DNA from 4 places in the Rhizobium sp. 9140 genome. Region 2 is predicted to be linked to each of the others. Evidence: predicted binding sites of a transcription regulator. Region 2 holds the regulator's gene; each other region holds the start of a gene.
What was found. The regulator LexA, encoded in region 2, represses DNA repair genes until DNA is damaged. The targets are predictions, from matches to a motif close to TGTTCNNNNTGTGTTCNG.

Region 1 (4,208 bases), 1.8 Mb from region 2:
TCGAATCCCTGACGCTGGAAGCCTATGGGCATCTTCCCGAGGAATTCCGGCTGCTGGCCACAGACCTCATCATCGAGATCGAGGATTTTCCGGATGACGACGTGTTCGAGGACATGGCGCTGGAAACGCCGTTCGATCTGCTGGGTCTGTTCGAAGGGCGGGGTATCGGCGAGCGTTTCACCATGGAAACCGGCACGATGCCGAACCGGATCACGCTCTATCGCCGGCCGATCCTCGATTACTGGGCCGAAAACGACGAGACGCTGGGCGACATCATCACCCATGTGCTGATCCACGAGATCGGCCACCACTTCGGCCTGTCGGATGACGATATGGAGCGTATCGAGGCGAGCGTGGAGCATGTCGGCGGGTAGGAGCCCGCCGCACGCGCATGGCTGTCGCCTATTGCTCGGACAGCTTCATATCCGGCACGTAGTCCTTGCCTTCGACATCCTTCACCACGGCCTGACCGCACTGCATGACCTGTGCATCGGCATTGAAGGTGTAGGTCGGCGAACCATGGAGATGCCAGCCCTTGTTGAGGGCGGCCGTTACCTTATGACAGAAGCTCGCATCGTCAGGGCCGGTGAGAAAGCGGTAGAGTTTCATAGCTGCATTCCTTTGTTTCTGATGGCCTCGACCTTTGCAAGACAGGTCATCGCCTGTTCGAGATGCAAGGCTTCGACCATTTTGCCCTTGTGGACGATGACCGACCTGCCTGCATTGTCGGGTTCAGCAAAAGCCGCGACGATCTCCAGAGCCTCCGCCTCATCCTGAACGGAGGGGCCGAAGGTGGAATTGGCCGGCGCGATCTGCTGCGGATGGATCAGCATCTTTCCATCGAACCCCATGTCGCGGCCGGCGGCGCATTCCTGCGCGAAACCCTCGGCATCGCCGATATCGTTGAAGACGGCGTCGAGAACATCGAGCCCGCTGCCACGTCCTGCAAGCAGGATCTGCATGAGCCAGGGCACGAGGTAGCCTCGCCCGGGAAGGGCGGCGACACCGGTTTCCTTGCGCAGATCGTTGAGGCCGGGAATGAGGCAATCGAGCCGCCCGCCACGCGTGCGTCCGGCCTCGGCGATCGCCGCCGCATTGAGAACGCCTCTCGGCGTCTCGATCATCGCCCAGAGCCGCAGATCTTCCGGACCGTTGCCCTCATCCAACCCTTCGGCAATGTCGAGAATATCGCGTGGCCCTTCCACCTTCGGCAATAGAACGGCATCGAACCGGCAGGCGAAAAGCGCTTCGAGATCCGCCTCGCCAAAACCCGAGGCAAGACTGTTGATACGGACGATCCGCTCGATACCGGGCGCAACATCCGCCAGATGGCGCACCAGCGCATGGCGCGCATCGGCCTTGCGCTCCGGAAGCACCGCGTCCTCCAGATCGTAGATCACGGCATCGGGCGAAAGGCTCGACACTTTGGCAAGTGCGCGCTCGTTGTCGGCTGGAACGCAGAGCACCGAGCGACGGAGACGGACGGGATGGCGATCGGACAGGGACATCATGCCATGTTGTGCCTGTCTCATCTCATCTTCGCAAGTCTCACGCGACATGTGAGAATGCTCCTGTCGCTCGACACGAAAAAACCGGCCCCATCGCTGGATGGAGCCGGTCGAAGATGTCATGCGGAAAAAGGGCCTTAAGCGGCCTTGCGGTCGTGACGGCCTTCTTCCACTTCCTCGACGATCTTCGCCACGAAGGCATCAAGATCGCCGGGGTTGCGAGAGGTGATGATGCCCTTGTCGGTCACCACGGCCTCATCCGACCACAGACCGCCGGCATTGACGACATCCGTCTTGATCGACTTGAAGGACGTGACCTTCAGCCCCTTAACCGCACCGGTTTCGACCAGAAGCCAGGGCGCATGGCAGATGGCCGCGACGACCTTGCCGGACGACACGAAGTCGCGGACAATTCGCAACGCCTCGTCCTCGACGCGCAGCTTGTCCGGGTTGATCTGGCCGCCCGGCAGAACGAGCGCATCGAAGTCCTCGATCTTGACGTCCCTGGCTTCGAGATCGACGTCGATGCTGTCGCCCCAGTCCTTTTCGTCCCAGCTCTTGATGCTGGTCTTGCCGATCGAGGCGATCTTCACCGTCGCGCCCTGCTTTTTCAGGCTGTCATAAGGAACGCGCAGTTCTGACCGTTCGTAGCCGTCCGTGGCGAGAATGAGAATTTTGGATTCGGCAATGGAAGGCATGAGCCTGCTCCTTATTGTCTCTGGTCTTGTCTGGGATGATCCCCAACCTCTCGGGTCGGCGATATCAGACGCGAATGTCATGACGGGTTCGCCATCTTAACGAGGCGCCCCCACCGATCGTTCCGAAAAACATCGGTGACATTGCCAACAACCTGATCCGAGACAGGCTGAAGATTCGAAAACCGAAACCATCAACGCACATAACATTGACGCGCGCAGCAAAAGAACATATGTAGAACACCATGAAGAAATCGCTGAAAGAGCGTTTGGCCATCCTTTCGGATGCCGCCAAATACGATGCGTCCTGCGCCTCCAGCGGAACGACGAAACGCAATTCGTCGGCCAGCGGCGGTCTCGGCTCCACGGAGGGATCCGGCATCTGTCATGCCTATGCGCCGGACGGGCGATGCATTTCTCTGCTCAAGATCCTGATGACGAATTTCTGCATCTACGACTGCGCCTATTGCATCAACCGGTCGTCCAGCAATGTGGAGCGTGCACGCTTTTCGGTCGAGGAAGTGGTCTGGCTGACGCTCGAATTTTATCGCCGCAACTATATTGAAGGTCTGTTCCTCTCGTCCGGCATCATCCGCTCGTCGGATCACACGATGGAGGAGATGGTGCGCATCGCGCGGGAGCTGCGCGTCACGCATAATTTCCGCGGCTATATCCATCTGAAATCGATTCCCGAGGCGTCCCCGGCGCTGATCGAGGAAGCTGGACTTTATGCGGACCGCCTGTCGATCAACATCGAGTTGCCGACGGACGCCGGACTGACGCGCTATGCGCCGGAAAAGCGGCCGGACGGCATTCGCAAATCGATGGGCGATCTTCGCCTGAAGATTGAGGAAATGCGCGACCCGACGCTCCAGACCAAACGTACACGACGCTTTGCGCCCGCCGGCCAGAGCACGCAGATGATCGTCGGAGCCGACCAGGCAAACGACAGCGTCATTCTCGGCACCAGCGCGCGGCTTTACGGCAGCTACGGCCTGCGCCGCGTCTATTACTCCGCCTTCAGTCCCATTCCGGATGCCTCCCGCAATCTGCCCCTCGTCAAGCCGCCTCTGATGCGCGAGCATCGGCTCTATCAGGCCGACTGGCTCTACCGCTTCTATGGCTTCGGCATCGACGAAATCACGCGCGACCAGCCGGATGGCATGCTCGACCTCGATCTCGATCCGAAGCTTGCCTGGGCGCTTGCCAACCGGCAGCGTTTCCCCGTGGATATCAACAAGGCGGATCGCGAGATGCTTCTGCGCGTACCCGGTTTCGGCACGAAGATCGTCCGCGCCATCCTCACCGCCCGCCGGCACCGGACCTTGCGGCTGGAAGATCTCGCCCGTCTAAAGGTCTCGCTGAAAAAGGTGCAGGCCTTCATCATCGCGGAGGGCTGGACCCCCTCGCGCCTCATCGACCGGCCGGACCTGCGCACGATGTTCGCACCCAAGCCGGAACAGCTGGTCCTTCTCTGATGCCGCCACCGGGCATTGAGAGGCAAACCGTCACGCTCGACGGAAAGGGCGATTTTGGCGAATGGCGGGAGGCCGCACGCCGGCTTCTGGTCGCGGGAACGCTGCCGACAGAAGTGGACTGGCGCGAAAAGCACGAAACCACCGATCTGTTTGCCGCTCCTGTGCCGGCGCGGCCGAACGCAGAAGGAAAACCGGAGGGACCACGTGAGATCACTGTTCCCCGCGCCTTCATGACGCTGGCCGAAACCGTGATCTGCCACTCCGATCCCGGACGCTTCACGCTTCTTTATCGCACGCTCTGGCGCCTGCAGGCCGAGCGCAACCTGCTCGACATCGTTTCCGACGCCGACGTCGTCCGGCTCCATGCCATGGAAAAATCCCTGCGTCGCGACAGCCACAAGATGAAGGCCTTCGTGCGCTTCAAGGAGATCGGCGCCAGCACATCCACAACAAGCACATTGACGGCGGACATCATGGAGGTGATCGCCCGTCCCGCCGCTCTGGAGGCGAGCGGCATCCCTATCGGT
Region 2 (4,208 bases):
TGTTCACATTGAAGAACAGCACGACATCCGTTCTCACGCGATTCTACACGTCACCTGTCGGTGTTAGTGATTGGGAGGGAGACGTGTTCGGCGAGCAGGTTCTCAATCCCGGTGAGACAATCGAGCTCACGATTGCAGACGGTAGAGACGTTTGTAACTACGACATGCGTTTCGAATTCGAAGAGGGTTCAGATCTCGCAACGACGGAGGACAAGCAAAATTTATGCGAAATGGGGTCCTACACCATCCACGAATGATGAGCCCGATGTTCGAATAACGCCTTTAATATATCGGAGTAGCTGGCCGACATGCCCGGATATTACAGCGAGCTAGCTGCTCCGACAGTCGTCAACAGGACACTGTTTCCCAGATCGTTGTTTGCATATTTGATCACAAGTATACTGAGGACGGATGCAAGCATCCCGACAAAAATCATTCTCATAATGACGTCCTTATCGCATAAGAATGCGCGTTTCTCGTAAATAGGCTGTAAGCAACACCAAAAAAAGCGAATTGAAATCTCTAACCCGACCGTAATTCGGCAAGGCAGAGATTTGATTGGTTTTTACCTGCCACCGCTTCACCCGGACTAGAAAACCAAGTAGTTTCTGTGTCGGCTACAAACAGTCTTTTGCCAAATCCGGAACTTCGTCTGGGGTTGTGCATACTCACAACATCGCACCTCCCACAAAGCCACCTTCCTAAAGGTCAAAAATGACTGCCCGAAATATTTGCAATATTCCAGACATGCTCGCCTCCGCTGTGTTCACCCGGTAAACGCCGGCCTGTCCATGCAGTTCCATAGACTTTCACGTGCAGATATCGTTAAAGCTGGCAAGCCTCAGAACTGAACGCGTTCCGCCTAATTGTTTACGAACAGGACGACAGGTGGCGCAAATTTCCGGCCGGTTGGTAACTTAATAAATGACGAAGATTTGCTCAGATCTCACACCACGAGATTTCATGAGCCACCAATGACCCCTTCGTCATCCCCTACTGGATGCGGCATCCAGCGACGTCACGTCCGCGCGCTCAAACGTGTCTCCTCATCTCACGGACGTCAGGTAGCCAAGCTCCGGCTCAAGGCCGGACTGACAAGGAGGCTGATGGCTCAACCCTCAAATCTTCCATTTGCAAAATGTGACGGTTACGATTTTGTCTGTTGTCGCCGGGACAGTCATCAACCAGGACCGTGGAAAACCTGAACCTTAACAAGCACGCTGCAAAAGCTCCATATGCAGGAACCTAAGGACAACAAGACTTCGATCAATCCTCCCGATGGCGACGTCCTCGCCTCTTACTGGTAACGGCGAATCAAGCCGACGAGCTTTCCCTGCACCTTCACGCGTTCTGGGCCGAAAATTCGTGTCTCATACGCTGGATTGGCTGCTTCAAGAGCAACAGAGGCGCCCTTGCGGCGGAAACGCTTAAGGGTCGCTTCCTCGTCATCCACGAGGGCAACGACGATCTCACCGGGGCTGGCACTGTTGGCATTCCGGATGATCACGGTGTCACCGTCCAGAATACCCGCTTCGATCATCGAGTCGCCTCGGACTTCCAAAGCGTAGTGCTCGCCATTGCCGATCATAAAGGCGGGAACGGAGATATCGTGCGTATTGTTCTGGATGGCGGAAATCGGGACGCCCGCGGCAATGCGCCCCATCACCGGAACCGACACGCTATTGTCGTTGCCAACCTCAGCCGCTGACTTCAGCGCATTGTCAGGTGCGGAGCTTCCCCTGCTTCCTTGGATCACGCTCGGCGAAAAACCGCGCTTGGGCGGGACTGCCGCCAGATACGCGTCAGGCAGCTTGATGACCTCAAGCGCTCGTGCCCGGTTGGGCAGGCGCCGGATGAATCCGCGCTCTTCAAGGGCCGTGATCAGCCGGTGAATGCCGGACTTGGACGCGAGATCCAGTGCATCCTTCATTTCATCGAATGAGGGGGGAACACCCGATTCCTTCATGCGCTCATGAATGAAAATCAACAGTTCCTGTTGCTTGCGGGTCAGCATAATCAATCGACTCCAGAGTCACGAAACAAAGCAAGAACAGTGTTATATGTTCCTCATGTGTTCTGCAAGTGGCATTGTGGTTAAACCACATCTGGAAGGATCAACAGCGGGCGCTCGTCGTAAGCGTTGCTTTTGAACTCCACGAAAAGAGGAACTGTTGGCGACGCACAACCTCCCTCAGCTTCACAATAGCAACGCCGCCATGAGCTTACCCATGACGGCGCGAAAGAGACATCGAATTTAGGTATCAACCCGCGGCAACCTTGCGCGAATCAGAACGGGATATCGTCATCCAGGTCGCGAGAGAAGCCGCCGCTTGATCCGCCGGTGCTACCCGATCGGGCACCCGAGGACTGGGCGGGGCGATCGTAATCGTCGCCGTAGTTTGCCCCACCGCTTCCGCCACCATATTCCGAGCTGCCACGGCTTCCGCCACCGCCACCGCTGCCTCCACCATCGCGACCGTCAAGCATCGTCAGCGTCGAGTTGAAGCCCTGGAGCACCACTTCCGTGGAGTAACGGTCGTTTCCGTCCTTGTCCTGCCACTTGCGGGTCTGCAGCGCACCCTCCAGATACAGCTTGGCGCCCTTCTTTACATATTGCTCTACGACCTTGCATAGGCCTTCGTTGAAGACCACGACGGTGTGCCACTCCGTTTTCTCGCGCCGCTCACCGGAGTTCCGGTCACGCCAGCTTTCGGATGTCGCGATGCGCAGGTTTGCGATCGGCTTGCCATCCTGTGTCCGCCGAATCTCCGGGTCCGCCCCGACGTTGCCGATGAGGATCACCTTGTTGACGCTACCAGCCATCTTTTTCCCTGTCTCCTAAAAGCGGCTCAACGATCCGCATCGTGTGCCAAGTCTACGCTGTTGAACGCGGCATTTCGCCCTCGGCCAGCAGCAATCCACAACAGTTTACAAATTTGTTCTTTATTTGTTCTATGTCTTGGGTATGATCCTGTCAAGCGAGGCCTTTCCAGGCCGCAGAGGGGATCACAGACTGGGGTTTGTTGTGACAACAGACAGCGGTTCACCGCGACAAAGGAATAGCGGTTTCCCGAAAACACGCCTCGACATATGAAGTAATGATCTTAAGTAAGGGCTTCGTCCCCAAGCAGAGCGTCCGACCATGAGCGAATTCAAGACCATTTCGATCCGCGGTGCGCGGGAGCACAATCTGAAGGGCGTCGATCTCGATCTGCCGCGCAACAAGCTGATCGTGATGACGGGCCTCTCCGGCTCCGGGAAGTCGTCGCTCGCATTCGATACGATCTATGCCGAAGGGCAGCGCCGCTACGTCGAGAGCCTTTCGGCCTATGCCCGACAGTTCCTCGAGATGATGCAGAAGCCGGACGTCGATTTGATCGAAGGCCTGTCGCCGGCGATTTCCATCGAGCAGAAGACGACGTCGAAAAATCCGCGCTCGACGGTGGGAACGGTCACCGAGATTTACGACTACATGCGCCTTTTGTTTGCGCGCGTTGGCGTGCCCTATTCGCCGGCGACAGGTCTGCCGATCGAGAGCCAGACGGTCAGTCAGATGGTCGATCGCGTTCTAGGGATGGAGGAAGGTGCGCGCCTATACATTCTCGCGCCGATGATCCGAGGGCGAAAGGGCGAGTACAAGAAAGAACTCGCGGAGCTCATGAAGAAGGGCTTTCAGCGCGTCAAGGTGGATGGTCAGTTCTACGAGATTGCCGATGTTCCCGCGCTCGACAAGAAGTACAAGCATGACATCGATGTGGTCGTCGACAGATTGGTGGTGCGCGGCGATATCGCGGCAAGACTTGCGGACAGTCTGGAGACCTCACTGCGGCTTGCGGATGGCTTGGCGATTGCGGAATTTGCCGACAAGCCGCTGCCGGAGAAGGAGACATCCGCCGGCGGTTCCGCCAACAAATCGCTGAACGAGACGCATGAGCGCGTGCTGTTCTCGGAAAAGTTTGCCTGCCCCGTTTCCGGCTTCACGATTTCGGAGATCGAGCCCCGACTGTTTTCGTTCAACAATCCCTTCGGCGCCTGCCCGACCTGCGATGGTCTCGGCAGCCAGCAGAAGATCGATGAGGCGCTGATCGTGCCGGAGCATGATCGAACGCTGAAGAACGGTGCGATCGCCCCCTGGGCCAAATCCTCCTCCCCCTATTACAATCAAACTTTGGAAGCGCTCGGCAGGGCGTTTAACTTCAAGTTGAGCA
Region 3 (4,208 bases), 810 kb from region 2:
TGCCCGTATCGGGAGACAGCGGCGCGTTGACGATGGTGTTGTGGGTGCCGGTCTCGTCCTTGGCGCCGGTGCCGGGATAAAGCGGCATCTGGTGCGTCGAACAGAAGAGGACGGAGGCATCGTCATAGAAGATGTCCTGCGTGCCGTTGCCGTGGTGCACGTCCCAATCGACGATCGCCACCCGCTCGGCCCCGTGTACGCGCTGGGCATGCCGCGCGGCGATGGCGGCATTGTTGAAGAAGCAGAAGCCCATGGCCTTCATCTTCTCGGCATGGTGCCCGGGCGGACGGGAGGCGACGAAGACATTGTCGGCCTTGCCGGTGAAAACCGCGTCCACCGCCGCTACCGCGCCGCCGATACCGGTCAGCGCCGCTTGCAGGCTGGCGGGGCTTGCATGGGTGTCCGCCTCGAAGCTGTTGATGCCCTCTTCGGGGATCACCGACATGACGGCGCGCAGGTGCTCTTCCGGATGGGCGAGCAGCACCAGATCCTCGTTGCCCTGCGGCGCCTGAAGGCGAACGAGATCGGAAAACCGCTCGTGCTCCAGCGCCAGATTGAGCGCCCGCAGTCGGTCGGGCCGTTCCGGGTGCCCCTCGGGCACCTGATGCTCGAGGAAGATGGGGTTTTCGTAGAGAATGGTTGTCATGGGCGCCAAGCTAGAGCGGGAGGCGGGCCGGGTCCAGCACCTTGCCGGCTTTTCCCCGCCCGTTCCCCCTTCACGCTTGGTTTCGGTCAGGCCCGCTGTGGCAGCAGGGGATAGCCGACGAGCACGGCACGCGCCGCAAGTGCTGCGATGCCGGCCTTGATCAGGTCGCCCGGCAGGAAGGCGACGTTTGCCGAGAGAGCGGCCACGAAGCCCATGCCCGTATTGATGGCAAGCCAGATCGTGCCCATGAGATAGACGACGCCGATGCCGCCGATGATCGAGGCGAGGAAGAAGCCGGCGATCTGGCGTGCGCCGCCTTGGGTTTCGCGAACGATCCGTTCGGCGATGAGGCCGGTGACGAAGGTGCCCAGAACCCAGCCCGCGATGTAACCGCCGGTCGGGCCGGCAAGGACGGCGAGCCCGCCGCGGCCGCCCGACAGGACCGGCAGGCCGACGGCCACCATGAGAATGAGGAGGAGATAGGCGAGCGCGCCGCGCTTGGCACCGATGATGCAGCCGGCCAGCATGACGCCCATCGACTGCGCGGTGATCGGCACCGGCACGAAGGCAAGCGTGATCGGCGGGATGATGCCGAGGACGATGATGATGGCGGTAAACAGGGCGGTCAGAACCAGGTCGCGCGTCGACATTCGCCTCTCCTTTCACGAGTTGCTGATGAAGCCGGATTAGTGACGCCGCAGGCCGCGTGCGTCAATGGCCATGGCAATCATGTCGGCATCTTTCAGCGTGAGGATGATCAGCGGCGCCAGCATTTTCAGCGGGCGCACGGGCAGGCCCCGTGCCGCATGGGCTTCCCGCAGGCTCGCGTAGCGCGTCGCGATCTCCGGCACGAAGCGCAGCACCAGCCCCAGCGCCAGCCCGATATCGGCGGCATTCACGAGGCCGAGCCGCTCGAACGGCATCATGAGCCGGGTGATCTCCTCCATGAAGTCGCCGACCTCCGTCGTGGCCGTCACCGTGGCGGCGAGAAGGATGAGCGTGGCGAACCGGAAGAGGACGACGAGGCCGTGAACCGGTGTCTCGAAGAAAGCCGTCGCCCCCGCCACCAGCCCGATGGAGACCAGTGGCCACGCAAGCCGCGACACGGCATCGGAAAACGAGACGCCCACCGTGACAAAGACGAGCGCCGAAAGCAGAACCGCACCGCCAAGAACGAGCGGATCGACCGTCAGAAAGAGCACGAGGCTGGCGGCGAACAGGACCGCGAGCTTGGTGCGCACGGACAGCCGGTGCAGCAGCGTCGTGCCCTCGATATGCAGGCTCTTCAGCACAGCGCCACTGCCTCATAGGCCTTCACGACATCCTCCGCCGCACCGTCGGCGATCAGGCGGCCCTCGTGAAACAGCAGCACGCGCTCGAAGCTCTCGATCAGCGAAAGATCATGGCTGACGACGAGGGCCGCCTCGTCCAAGCCCGCCAGCGTGTCGATCACCCGCTTCCGGTTCTTGAGGTCCAGCTGGTTGGTCGGCTCGTCGAGGATGAGGATGTCGGGCTCGGTCACCAGCACGCTCGCCATGGCGACCAGCTGCGTCTCGCCACCCGACAGCGCATGCACGCGCCGCCGCGCCAGATGATCGATACCGAAACGCATGAGGATGGCCTCGACCCGCGCGGCGACCTCCGCCTTGTCGACGCCGCGGCTCTTCAGGCCAAGCGCGATATCGTCGGCGACGATCGGCAGGATCAGCTGGTTCTGCGGGTTCTGGAAGATGAAGCCGACGGTGCCGAGAACCGCCGGCCCATCCGCGACCGTATCGAGCCCGTTTACCGTGACGCGGCCCTGGCTCGGCTTGACGAGGCCGTTGATGGCGCGCGCAAAGGTCGTCTTGCCCGACCCGTTGAGCCCGATCACACCGATTCGCCGCTCGGTCAGAACCACGTCGAGCGGATGCAGCGCGACCGTCTCGCCATAACGAATGCTGCAATCGGCAAAGCGGATCTCCAATCCCGTCTCCTCGGATGTCGCAGTGGATCGCCGGTTCATAGGCGATGCCGGGCAAAAGGCAAAGCGGGAGTTGATTCTTCGCCAGAACAAAGCATGATCAAAAGCATGACGATTCTCGTATCCAACCGCGATGCCCGCCGCATCTTCCTCAACGTCCAGGGGCTGGCATCGCCGCCCAACCGGGCGCTGACCAGGGCCGGTCTGCTCGATCTCGTCACGAAGATCGGCTTCGTGCAGGTGGACAGCATCTCCACGGTGGAGCGCGCCCACCACATGATCCTCCACGCCCGCAACCAGACCTACCGGCCGGAGCATCTGACCGCCCTTCTGGAGACGGATGGCGCGCTGTTCGAACATTGGACGCATGATGCGTCGATCATCCCCAGCGCGTTCTTCGTCTACTGGAAGCACCGCTTCGCCCGCGAGAGCGAGACGCTGGTGGAGCGCTGGCGGAAATGGCGGGAGGCGGGGTTCGAGGATGTCTTCGACGACACGCTGAAGCAGATCACCGAGACCGGCCGGGTGCTGGCACGCGATTTCAAGTACGAGGACCGCTCCTCCGGCGGCTGGTGGAACTGGCATCCGTCAAAGACCGCGCTCGAATATCTCTGGCGCACCGGCAGGCTTGCGATTGCCGGCCGGGACAGCTTTCAGAAGATCTACGATCTGACCGAGCGCGTGATACCGGAGAGGTACCGGGCAGCGGAGGTGGACCGGGAGACCTTCATCGACTGGTGCTGCCGCGCCGCTCTTGAGCGTCTCGGCTTTGCCACCCACGGCGAACTCGCCGCCTTTTTCGCGCTGATCTCGCCGGAGGACGCACGCCGGTGGGTGCTGGCCCATGCGGACGAGCTGCAATCGGTGGTGATCGCGCCCGCCGACGGCAGCCGGCCGCGCGCCGCCCACGCGCTCGCCGGCTTTCCCGAAACGCTCGGCGCGCTGGAAGACCCACCGGCGCGCCTGCGCGTCCTCAGCCCGTTCGATCCGCTCCTGCGGGATCGCGCCCGCACCGAGCGCCTGTTCGGCTTCAATTACCGCATCGAGATCTTCGTGCCGGAGCCGAAGCGCCAATATGGCTACTACGTCTTCCCGCTTCTCGAAGGCGACCGTCTCGTCGGCCGCATCGATATGAAGGCCCACCGCAAGACGGGCGTGCTGGAGGTCAAGCGCCTCTGGTGGGAACCCGGCATCCGCCCCTCCGCCGGCCGCGACGCGCGCCTTGAAGCCGAACTCGCCCGCATCGCCCGCTTTGCCGGTGTCGAGCAGGTGGTGTGGCTGGAAGGGGCGAGGGGATAGGAGATTTACATCAGCGGCATCTGTTGTACGATATCGAGGCGCGCCTATGATGGGCTCGAGACGAGAATACAGGCCGAGGATATGGCCCGAGGATCGAAGATGAAGCCGTCCGCCGCCGTTGAGAAACACCGCGAAGCCATTCACGCACTGGTGCGCCGTTTTCGTCTGTCGAATCCTCGACTTGTCGGTGCTGCCGCCGGACGCGCGGACATAGAAAGCGATGAAATCGAATTTCTGGTCGATGATCGTCCGGGCACGACGCTTCTTGATCTCGGTGGCCTTCAGATCGAGCTGGAGGAC
Region 4 (4,208 bases), 860 kb from region 2:
TGCGGCAGTTCGGCATCGATCCGATAACTGAGCTGGCAGTCTTCCAGCGCCCGCAAGGCCTTGCCGATCTCGTTGACGATCTCCTCGTCGTGGCGCGCCTCGGCCTCGCGTGCCTGATTGAAGGCTTCGCGTTCGCCTTCCGCCTTCTCGTTCATTTCGTTGAAGAAATGGAACATGACAACAGCAACATCGCTGAAGACGGATCGCAGGAGGAGCCGGACTTCCTGGTCGCGCTTTGCTCTGCTCCAGCTAGTGTCTTTCAGCAAGCCGGCAACGAGGCCCGAGGCGTAGCCCGCATAGCCGAGAAGATACTCGGGGAAGGTCAAGAACTGGGCAATGTTCTTTGCAATGACAGCCTGTTCGCTGAAATACTCCGGGGAGAAATTGCCCGTGGTAATCGCGCGGAACTTCCGCCGCTCACGGGCGAGCACGTCCAGCGGAACAGCGGTCAGCGTGGCGTCAATGGCGCTGTAAGCCTCAAGGAGAACCGCGTCCAAATGCTTGGAAACGCGCGCATGAATGCTTTCTCCGGCGGCCTGGTCCTGGCTCGGCCACGTCTTGATGTAATCCTCAATATGCATTTTCAGGTCCCCTCGATGTCATAGGCGTCCTTACCCAACGTCCTTGAGACCAATTGTGGTATAAAAGAATTTACTAAAAATGAAGATATCTGCGGCAGGGCCGCCGAATCTCCCGCGCGGACAGATGCCCATTCGGGTTCGCAGCCGGTGCCGGGGATGTTTCAGCCTGATACGGGCATCTCGGCCGGAGCGATGTCCGGCTCGGCTTCATCGGACCTCAAGGGGCGAAACGTCATGCGGTGCAGCCGGCAGGGGCCGTAGAGAAGAATGGCGCTGCGGTGATGCGCGGTGGCGTAGCCGGCATGCATGGCAAAACCGTAGCGGGGAAAGATGCCGTCCGCCCGGGTCATCATTCGGTCGCGCGCGACCTTGGCGACGATGGAGGCCGCAGCGATGGACAGGGAACGGGCATCGCCCTTGATGACGGCCCGACCTTCGCAGGCGAGCCCCGGCGGGACGTCCCGTCCGTCCGCAAGCACGAGAGCCGGCCGCCGGTGAAGACCGCAGACCGCGCGCCGCATCGCGTCGAGGCTCGCCTTGCGGATATCCGTGCCGTCGATGCGCCCCGCGCCGGAGGATGCGATAGAGACGGTGGCGGTCGCGAGGATTTCGGTAAACAGGACCTCCCGCCGCTGCGCCGTCAGCTGCTTGCTGTCGTTCAGGCCATCAGGAATGCGCTTGGGGTCGAGGATGACGGCGGCGGCGACCACAGGGCCGGCAAGCGGTCCCCGCCCGGCTTCGTCCGTGCCGGCGACCGGCCACAGACCATCACGCTGTGCCGCCTCTTCCAGACTGAAATCGGGGCTGAGGCGAATGTCGAAGAGGAGCGGGGAATCGGTCGTTGTGCGGCGTGCCATGGCGGCAAATTCGCACGGGAGACCGATTCCCCGCAAGACCCCAGGCGGATGCGGCGGCGCCGGGGGGCAGAGGGCAGGTGGCTTTGCGGAAGACACCTGCCGCGAGCGATCGCATGGTACGAGGGACATGCGATCCCATTTGCTGTCCGGAACGTGCCGGATGAAGATGAGAGCCTCAGAGTAGCGAGAGCTGAACACCCGTCCCGAGTGGCGGCACGAAGATATCGCAGTTCAGCGCCCGCCGGTTCGTGTTCAGTTCCAGCCGTTTGGCGGCAAGGTCGAAGCGACGGCCGATTTGCCAGGCATAGGGTCCGGCACCCTTCATCCGCTTGGTGAAGTCGGCATCGTAGTCCTTACCGTCGCGCATCGAGCGCACGAGCGACATGACGTGCCGGTAGCGATCCGGATAATGTTGCAGCAGCCAGTCGCGGAAGAGGGGGCTGACTTCCAGCGGCAGCCGCAGGATGACGTAGCTCGCCTCCGTTGCCCCGGCCGCCTTGGCGGAGTCCAGCACGCGCTCGATCTCATGGTCGTTCAGCGCGGGAATGACCGGCGCCATCAGTACGCTGGTGGGAATGCCGGCCTCCGACAGCTTGCGGATCGCGTCCAGCCGCTTCTCCGGCGTCGAGGCGCGGGGTTCCATCAGCCGGGCGAGCTTGCGGTCGAGCGTCGTGACCGAGAGACCGACGCGGGCGAGGCCCTTCTCGGCCATGGGCGCGAGAATGTCGATATCGCGCAGGACCATCGCCGATTTCGTGACGATCATGACGGGGTGATCCGCCGCCTTCAGCACTTCCAGGATCTGACGCATGATCCGCCATTCCTTCTCGATCGGCTGGTAAGGATCCGTATTCGTGCCGATGGCGATCGGCTTCACCTTGTAGCCGGGCTTGGCCAGTTCGCGCTCCAGAAGCTTGGCCGCATCGGGTTTGGCAAACAGCCGCGCCTCGAAATCGAGACCGGCGGACAGGCCCATATAGGCATGCGTCGGCCGGGCGAAGCAGTAGATGCAGCCATGCTCGCAGCCGCGATAGGGATTGACCGAGCGGTCGAAGGGAATGTCGGGCGAATCGTTACGGGCGATGATCGTGCGCGGCTTTTCCACCTGCACCTCGGTCTTGAACGGCGGCAGGTTTTCCAGCGCGTTCCAGCCATCGTCCTCGGTGCTGCGCGTCACGGGCTCGAACCTTCCCGAGGGGTTGATCCCGGCACCACGGCCGCGACGGCGGTCCACCTCGATGCGAAGGCCGCTTTCGACCATCAGTGCGTCGGCCACATCGGCCCGATTGCCGGGCGCAAATGCGCCCTGCCTGACATGGGACAGATCGTTCATGGGACACTCCGGGGAACATGGACGGTGTGGTTTTCGCCGAACCGTCATGTCGTTCTCTCTTCCGTTCGTCGTAACCCTAAAAGGAGAACAATGCAAGAACAAATGTGCTGGCCCCGCTTCCAAGCGTCCCCGAAGCTTCTGGATTCATCATGAATGACGGGAGATTGTTCCGCTCTGCGCAGGTTTTATGGCATTCCCGCGTGCAATGCGGTACGACCGGCCATGCTGACAATCCTGATGGAAACCCGCGATAGCGAGACGAGGCTGGCGCAGTCGCTGGCCGCGCTGGTGGCCGGCGCTGTGGAAGGTCTCGTCAGCGACGTGATCATCCTCGATCACGGCTCGCAGGATGCCTCCGGCCGCGTGGCCGATGCCGCGGGCGCGCGGTTCCTCACGCGCTGGGAGATGGCGGAAGTCATCGGGTCGGCGCGGGGCGAGTGGCTGCTTCTGATCGAGCCGGGCGCCCGGCCGCTCGGCCGCTGGGTGGACGAGATCGCCGAGCACATGGCCATCGGTGGCGGTCCTGCCTGCTTCTCCGCCTCCCGCCGGCACCGCCGGTCCCTTCTGGCACGTCTCGCCTCGCGCCGCCCGGTTCTGGAACAGGGCTTTCTGATCAAGCGCACGCAGGCCGCCGGTATGACGAGACCGGGCATGATGCTCGCCGATTTCGTGTCCCGTCGCGGCGTGCACCGCCTGTCGAGCGAGCTTATGCCTGCCTGGGCTTCGGGTCGGTGAGGGTCTTTCTTTCCAAATCCACCCACACTCACCGCTTCAGGTGTTCGTCCAGCCGTGGCATGATCTCCACGAAATTGCAGGGCCGGTGACGCAGGTCGAGCTGTTGGCTGAGGATGCCGTCCCAGGCATCGCGGCAGGCTCCGGGCGAGCCGGGCAGCACGAAGACGAAGGTCGCGTTCAGCACGCCGCCGGTCGCGCGCGACTGGATGGTCGAGGTGCCGATCTTCTCATACGAAATGCGATGGAAGATGGCGGAAAAGCCGTCCATCGTCTTTTCGAACAGCGGCTCCAGCGCCTCCGGCGTCACGTCGCGTCCGGTAAAGCCGGTGCCGCCGGTGGTGATGATGACGTCCACTCCGGGGTCGAGGCTCCAGGCCGTTACCTGACCGGCGATGGCGGCGCGGTCGTCGGCCACGATGCCGCGTGCGGCCAGCACATGGCCGGCCTGCGTCAGTCGCGCCACCAGCGTATCGCCGGATGTGTCCGTTTCCGGCGTCCGGGTGTCGGAAACGGTGAGCACCGCGATGGAAACGGGCACGAAGGTCCGCGTCGTGTCGATCGTCATAAGGTCTTCGTCCTCTCGGTGTCGGGAGCCCCGCAATGGCTTCCCAGCGTGCTGCAGGGCAGAAGATACCAGTCGGGATAGGCCTTGCGGATGCGCACCGCCGCCCGGTCTCGCCCCTCGACGTCGAGAAAGAGCCC

Region 1: a site for LexA is predicted at 2,429-2,446, ahead of GA0004734_RS02800 (putative DNA modification/repair radical SAM protein). Genes of this name have one in related genera too.
Region 3: a site for LexA is predicted at 2,695-2,712, ahead of GA0004734_RS07370 (energy-coupling factor ABC transporter ATP-binding protein). Genes of this name have one in related genera too.
Region 4: a site for LexA is predicted at 2,855-2,872, ahead of GA0004734_RS07145 (PA0069 family radical SAM protein). Genes of this name have one in related genera too.

What each region holds. Positions count from the first base shown of each region.
Region 1 is NZ_FJUR01000001.1:607,548-611,755, forward strand. Features, by position in the region: gene GA0004734_RS02780 (metallopeptidase family protein) at 1-374, shown strand, start outside; gene GA0004734_RS02785 (DUF1737 domain-containing protein) at 403-609, opposite strand; gene GA0004734_RS02790 (HpcH/HpaI aldolase/citrate lyase family protein) at 606-1,508, opposite strand; gene GA0004734_RS02795 (type 1 glutamine amidotransferase domain-containing protein) at 1,646-2,206, opposite strand; gene GA0004734_RS02800 (putative DNA modification/repair radical SAM protein) at 2,449-3,681, shown strand; gene GA0004734_RS02805 (UdgX family uracil-DNA binding protein) at 3,681-4,208, shown strand, end outside.
Region 2 is NZ_FJUR01000001.1:2,395,851-2,400,058, forward strand. Features, by position in the region: gene GA0004734_RS11320 (hypothetical protein) at 1-257, shown strand, start outside; gene lexA (transcriptional repressor LexA) at 1,298-2,014, opposite strand; gene GA0004734_RS11330 (single-stranded DNA-binding protein) at 2,287-2,823, opposite strand; gene uvrA (excinuclease ABC subunit UvrA) at 3,143-4,208, shown strand, end outside.
Region 3 is NZ_FJUR01000001.1:1,588,580-1,592,787, forward strand. Features, by position in the region: gene GA0004734_RS07355 (histone deacetylase family protein) at 1-646, opposite strand, end outside; gene GA0004734_RS07360 (biotin transporter BioY) at 733-1,296, opposite strand; gene GA0004734_RS07365 (energy-coupling factor transporter transmembrane component T family protein) at 1,333-1,935, opposite strand; gene GA0004734_RS07370 (energy-coupling factor ABC transporter ATP-binding protein) at 1,932-2,612, opposite strand; gene GA0004734_RS07375 (winged helix-turn-helix domain-containing protein) at 2,718-3,908, shown strand; gene GA0004734_RS07380 (nucleotidyltransferase family protein) at 4,008-4,208, shown strand, end outside.
Region 4 is NZ_FJUR01000001.1:1,536,836-1,541,043, forward strand. Features, by position in the region: gene GA0004734_RS07135 (methyl-accepting chemotaxis protein) at 1-581, opposite strand, end outside; gene GA0004734_RS07140 (ribonuclease HII) at 743-1,438, opposite strand; gene GA0004734_RS07145 (PA0069 family radical SAM protein) at 1,614-2,771, opposite strand; gene GA0004734_RS07150 (glycosyl transferase) at 2,994-3,506, shown strand; gene moaB (molybdenum cofactor biosynthesis protein B) at 3,535-4,071, opposite strand; gene GA0004734_RS07160 (4-(cytidine 5'-diphospho)-2-C-methyl-D-erythritol kinase) at 4,068-4,208, opposite strand, start outside.